Regions from separate parts of the Blautia sp. DFI.3.45 genome, predicted to be linked through region 2. Evidence: riboswitches for the same ligand, from Rfam matches in the RefSeq annotation. Region 2 holds a riboswitch; the other holds the start of a gene.
What was found. Region 2 has a riboswitch for thiamine pyrophosphate ahead of thiS (sulfur carrier protein ThiS). Riboswitches for the same ligand answer to the same signal wherever they lie in the genome.
Positions count from the first base shown of each region.

Region 1: linked by a shared signal. The riboswitch ahead of thiW (energy coupling factor transporter S component ThiW) and the one ahead of thiS (sulfur carrier protein ThiS) in region 2 are both predicted to bind thiamine pyrophosphate.

Region 1 is NZ_JAJDMI010000065.1:2,958-6,383, forward strand. It holds gene LJE09_RS15630 (MATE family efflux transporter) at 1-404, shown strand, start outside; gene thiM (hydroxyethylthiazole kinase) at 493-1,269, opposite strand; gene thiW (energy coupling factor transporter S component ThiW) at 1,199-1,786, opposite strand; TPP riboswitch at 1,901-2,004, opposite strand; gene LJE09_RS15645 (DMT family transporter) at 2,911-3,426, shown strand, end outside.
Region 2 is NZ_JAJDMI010000001.1:75,598-79,023, reverse strand. It holds gene thiH (2-iminoacetate synthase ThiH) at 1-875, opposite strand, end outside; gene LJE09_RS00360 (thiazole synthase) at 1,142-1,921, opposite strand; gene thiS (sulfur carrier protein ThiS) at 1,973-2,176, opposite strand; TPP riboswitch at 2,430-2,538, opposite strand; gene LJE09_RS00350 (DUF6320 domain-containing protein) at 2,584-3,426, opposite strand, start outside.

The sequences.
Region 1 (3,426 bases), on a different contig from region 2:
ACCGTTATTCTGTAACTGCCTGTACAGTAATTGCAACGATATTTTTTTTCTGTTTCCAGATATTTCCACACCAGATCGTGGGTATCTTCGGAACAGGAAGTGATCTGTATTTTCAGTTTGCAGAACGTTATCTGAAAATATTTATGTTTATGACCTTTGCAAACGGTATCCAGCCGGTATCTTCCGGTTTCTTTACTTCTATCGGTATGGCGAAGCTGGGTATTGTAATGTCTCTGACACGACAGGTGATTTTTCTTCTGCCATTGATCATTATCTTCCCGTTGTTTATGGGAATTGATGGAGTGATGTATGCAGGACCGATCGCAGATGCAGCGGCATTTGCGCTGGCGATTGTGTTTGCGAGACGAGAACTGGGAAAAATGCGCAGTGCGGAAATAGTATAAAAAAGTTCCCGCAGATGATATGGAAGAAATTTGTCCATATTGTCTGACGGGAACTTTTTTATGAAAAAAATTATTGATAAACTGTAGATTATAAAAGATTGTAAAACTGATCGAACAGCTCTGTCTGGAAGCTTCCGGGTCCGGAGCTGTTTTTCTCTGCTCTTTCTCCTGCTGTGCCAAATTCTCTGGCTGCTGAGACGGCAGCTGTAAATGGGTCTGTAACTGCCAGATAGGTGGCACAGATCATTCCAAGCATACATCCGGTTCCTGTGATCTGTGACATGGCAGGAGTACCGTTTGTGATAAATTCACACTTACTGGCGGAGACGATCATATCTTCCTTGCCTGTGATAAGAAGTGTGGTATTCCATTGGGAAGCTTTTTCCTGGAAAAGTTCTTTCAGATGGGAACGATTGGCATCTGTAAGCACATCCTGTACACCTGCGTCAATTCCGATTGCATGTGCAGTCTGTCCGGATATGGCAAGAAGTTCAGACATATTTCCTTTAAGGAGTTCGGGCATGTGGATGTTCATAAGCTTCTGCGCAAATTCATAGCGCAGATTGCTGCAGGCGGTTCCTACCAGATCAAGCATAACGGGTATGTGGAGACTGGCAGCGATTTTCAGAGATTCAGGCATGGATTTCATACGTGCATCAGTGATATTTCCAAGATTCAGTGCCAGTGCATGAGAGCTTCTGGTGATTTCAGCTACTTCTGCCGGATGTTCTGCCATAATCGGGCGGCCTCCGGCCGCCAGAATAATATTCGCACAGTCATGAATAGAAATCGGATTAGTGATGCAATGAATCAGCGGCTGTGCTGCTCTGGTTAATTGTCTGGGATTTGTCTGATTTACGATCATATACTTTTGCTCCAAGGCTTTGTTGAAATTTGGCAAGCATTCCTGCGTGACTTAAGGCCTTCAGGAAGAAATAGGCAATGGTGCCGCCCATGCAGGTTGCTGCCAGAAACATTGGTGTATAGAAAAATGCGTTCAGTCCGCTTCTGCCCATAAGAAATGCCATTACAGGATAGGAAACCAGAGAGCCGATGATACCGGTTCCGAAGATTTCACCGATCACTGCGCAGATAATCTTTCCATGAGAAGCGCGGTAGAAAACGCCTGATAAAAATGCGCCGAATACGGCACCTGTCAGTGCAAGTGGCGGGATACCCATAAACATCATTCGGATGATTCCGATGAGAGTGGCACAAAGCAATGAATACCACGGTCCCAGAAGTACGGAACAGACGATGTTTATCAGGTGTGCAGTAGGGCACATACCCTCGATTCTCAGAATAGGTGAGATGACAACGCCGATGGCAACCATCATGGCGAGCATGACCATTCTGAGTGTTTTTGATCTGTCTGTGTTCATAATAATGAACCTCCTTGAAATGAAGATTTGGTCTGCCGAAGCAGACATTATCAGTTGTGCAGGAAGCAGATAAAATCCTGCAAAAAAATCTGCCGGAATAACACACTGGCAGATTTTAATATACAAATACAGTCCCTACGCTGGCATTATCCATATCAGGTGCGGTCGAAGATCTATCTTCCTCTCAGCCTGTCCCACAGGCTCCCGTTGTTATTATCCATTATGCAGATTTTCTTTTGTTAGAGCGTATTTGAAAAATGCTTTACGCAAGATGTGCGTTACAATTTTCAAACACGCTTTAGAGTAACACAAGCTTTTGGAAAAGTCAATGGGATGTAAAAGCAGGGTAAATTTTCTACAGTAAATTTGTTACTGTTCACACGCCACTGTCCCGCGAGGTGTTTTGGCATGAATATGCCAAAATCCCGAGACATACAAGCCAAAATTCCATTGCCGCAGGCAATCTGGAATGAATTTTGGCTACGTTACTGTGAACGGAGTGAACAGTAACGTAAATTTACACTACCTAATATTATTTTTAAGTTGACTTTTTATTTTTTTCAGCATATACTAACAGTAGCTAAGGAATGTGACGAGATTCCATGAAGCGAACTAAAGAAATAAAAGCCCTCAGAGTTGCAGCTCTGAGGGCTTTCTTGCTCGTTACGGTGAGCTGTTCCGTTTGGGCTGTTGCTGTCTAGTGTCTGCCGTCCAGCCATTTGCATATGTAGTAGCTAACTACGCCTGCTAAAACAGAGACAAGAAATGTGACGAGAATTTCTTCCATGAAACTCACCTCCTTTCTGCTGGAGGTTCGATAGCTCTTATAGTATATCATGGTTACTGTTCACTGGTAATATCCCGCGAGGTGTTTTTTGTGAGCGAAGGTCACAGAAAACCCGAGATATACCGCGCGAATTTATGCGATTAGCATAAATTCTGTGCATCGCGAAGCGTGTTACTGAGAACGGAGTGAACAGTAACATATCATGGCTTAGGACGAATTGAAATAAAAAATCTATTTGTACTAAAACGATTGTCCGTGCTATGATTAACAGGTAGATGACAGACAGCATATGATAAAAAGAAGCTGTCTGCATGGACAGAAAGGCAGGTTAAATCTGATGAAACAGGAAAATTACATAAAGGGTATGATAATGATCATCCTGTCGGCGTTTTTCTTTGCTTGTATGAATGTGAGTGTACGTCTGGCAGGTGATCTGCCGTCTGTGGAGAAGAGTTTCTTCCGGAATCTGGTGGCGGCGGTGTTTGCAGCGGTGATTCTCTGTAAAAATCGTACAGTGCCGAAGGTGGATAAGAAATACTGGGGACCGTTGATCCTGCGTTGTGTGTGCGGGACACTGGGGATTCTGTGTAACTTTTACGCAATTGATCATCTTCTGGTGGCAGATGCATCGATTCTGAATAAGTTATCTCCGTTTTTTGCGATTATTTTTTCATTCCTTTTGTTAAAGGAAAAGATCAGACCGGTGCAGGCTGCGTGTGTTGCGCTGGCGTTTATAGGATGTTTATTTGTAGTGAAACCGGGATTTCAGAATGCGGCACTTGTTCCGGCACTGATAGGAGTCTGCGGTGGACTGGGGGCAGGAATTGCCTATACGATGGTGCGTGTACTGGGA
Region 2 (3,426 bases):
GGATATTTTCTCTGCAAAAGATATGCATGATATCCGGTGGCAAAAGCATCCTTACGGAAATTATCCAGTCCCAGAAGTGCAGCAAATCCTACCCCTCGCATACCACCCTTTAAAGCACGTTCCTGTGCGTTCAGACGATAAGGAAATATACGCTTGTGCCCTGCAAGATGCAGAGTTTCATACTTATCTGAATTATAAGTCTCCTGGAATACCGTTACATAATCAGCTCCGCATTCATGGAGATGTGCATACTCATCTGAATTCATAGGATAAACTTCAAGTCCGATTACTTTGAAATATTTCCGGGCAATCTTACATGCTTCTCCGATATATTTTACATCAGATTTTGCTCTGCTCTCTCCTGTAAGAATCAGGATTTCCTGCAGTCCTGTCTTTGCGATAGCAGCCATTTCCTTATCAATCTCTTCTGCATTCAGCTTTGCTCTGCGGATCTTATTATGGCAGTTAAATCCGCAGTAAATACAGTAATTCTCACAATAATTTGCAATATAAATAGGGGTAAACATATACACACTGTTCCCAAAATGTTTCCTGGTTTCTTTCTGCGCAGCCTGTGCGATTTCCTCCAGAAGAGGCAATGCAGCCGGAGACAGCAGTGCCTGAAAATCCTCTGGTGTACGGTTATCATGAGCAAGTGCCCTGCGTACATCTGCCTCTGTATATTTATCATAATCGTAAGCATTCATGGCAGAAATAACCTGATCCATCACGTCTGATTCTTCCAGTACTTCCATTCCCGGAAGATATTTCATATGATCGATCCTGTTCTTTTTCATATCTTCCAGAATCACTTCATTGACAATACTTTCGTTGAAGTGTTCCCCATGTTCCATATTTTTTTCTGTTGTTTCCATTGATGTTTTCTCCTCTTTATTACCATTTGGCAACTTTCGTTTTCCTATAAATTAATACCTACTCCGCAGTTATAGCAATCCTCTAAAATAATGCATCTTAATCCAGCCCATCAGAGTGTGAAATCCTGCGTCAGATATCTTTGCCGTGCGTCAGCACGCCTGCAGATATCTTCCTTGTCTTTCGCACGCTGCTGAACTGTCTTAAATGCATTATTTACGAGGATTGCTATAATCAAAAATCTCATTTTAGAATGATTTTTTATTTATTACTCATGAAGAAAACCAGTCAGTGGAGAGGATGCGCTTGCACCTTTTTCCAGGGTTCTTCCCAGTCCGGCAAGGTATGCACTTCGTCCTGCTTCAATAGCTTTTTTAAATGCTTCAGCCATTATCTGCACATCACCTGCTGTGGCAATCGCAGTATTTGCCATAACTGCAGATGCCCCCATCTCCATGGCTTCACACGCCTGAGAAGGACGTCCGATTCCTGCATCTACAATGATTGGGAGCTCAATTTCGTCAATCAAAATCTGGATAAATTCCTTAGTGCACAGACCTTTATTAGAGCCGATCGGAGAACCCAGCGGCATGATGCAGGCAGCTCCGGCATTTACCAGATCTCTGGCAGCATTCAGATCCGGGTACATATAAGGCATTACTACAAATCCTTCTTTTGCAAGAATTTCTGTAGCTTTGACAGTTTCATAGTTATCCGGAAGCAGATATTTTGAATCATGGATCACTTCGATCTTTACGAAATCACCGCATCCGATTTCTCTGGAAAGTCTGGCAATACGAACTGCTTCTTCTGCATTTCTGGCACCTGAAGTATTGGGAAGAAGAGTAACATTTTTCGGAATATAGTCCAGAATATTTGCCAGTCCACCTTCATTGGCACGACGCAGAGCCAGAGTGATGATCTGCGCATCTGCCTTTTCAATACATGCTTTCACCAGATCCAGAGAAAATTTTCCGGATCCCAGAATAAAACGGGAAGTAAATTCATGACCTCCCAGAATCAGTTTGTCTTCATTATTTGTACTCATAATTTAAGTCCTTCTTTCGTATATTATAATGTGATATCAGGATATTCCTGTTTATCTTCCACCTCCCATGAAGCTGACTATTTCCAGTATGTCATTTTCATGTAAAACAGTAGTGCTGTACTCGGCTTTTGACAGAATTCTTTCATTTAATTCTACTGCGATCTGGCTGGGCACATAGCTGTTTTCCTCCAAATATTGCCCTATTGTAAGAGTATTCTGCAATTCTTTTGTTTTTCCATTAACAGTAATAAGCATACTTTCTCCTTTCCGGGAAAAGAAGGTCCGGCCTCTACAACATAAAAAAGAGTCCACAAAAGAATACACCCGCGGTGGTGCACCCCTTCATGAACTCTGTTCACTCTCATCTTTCCCAATATTCATCTGTTATAATGTAAATTTCCCTGTAAGCCCCCGGTTTTCTCTCACTTATTACAGATTGATTACCGGACAGCTGAATTTCTTCAAATGCATGAGATAAATAAAAAGGAGATGCCAGTCATCTCCCTTTAAAATCATATCTTATAGGTTCCTACGTTGGCATTATCCAAATCAGGTATATGGGTCGAAGTTGATGACTTCCTCTCAGCCTGCACTCACAAGCTCCCCTTTCTTTACATGGATAAAGTATAATCTTTTATCCCATGTGTGTCAAGACCATATTTCTACATCCTCAGTTTCTTATGAAACTCCCGCATCGTATCCTTCTTGCAGAAGATAAACAGTGCAGCCAATGTCAGAAAACTGATTCCGGCACAGATTACTGAAGGTACGGCAAACTGCACGATTCCAGTCCAAACCAATATCATCGGAATCAGTCCTGCAATTCCGGCCTGTACAAGATAAAACAGATATTCTTCCCTTTCCAGACGGTTTATTTTTGCGATCACAGGAACAGAAAACTGCACTGCCAATATCCCGAAAGGAATCACAAAATCCACAGACCAGCCCTTCCATCCGGTAAACCGGTCCCATAGGATTGCGATTGCTGATATGAGCAAAAGCTGCCACATTTCATTCTTCAGAATATTCCTGCGTTTATAATATGCTACCATAACAACCAGCCATGCACAGGCACATCCTGCTCCTGCAAACCAGAACCAGTTCAGTACACCTGCCATCATAAAATTAATCATTCCGCAGATTACCGCAATTGCCAGACACAGGAAGCTGAAAGTCTGGATAACCTTCTGATTTTCTTTTTTCTCAAGCCTGTGCTTTTCCCCATATCCCGGAAATTCATTCTTTAATTCTCTGTGGGAAACATTCTCCTCGCCGAGCATCCGCTGGAAATTCCTCTGGATACTGTCATCCGGTATCTTGGAAGTAAATCCCAGTACCATCTCATCCCCATAAGAACAGGAACACATCTGCAGAGAATTGGTACTTGCAAAAATCCCAAAATGCTGAATATATTCTTTGTACTCCTCCGGCAAACGAATAATGCCGATATTAGAATAAACTGCCGTAATGCTCCTGCTTCCCAGATTGGCTCCGATCATCAGAAA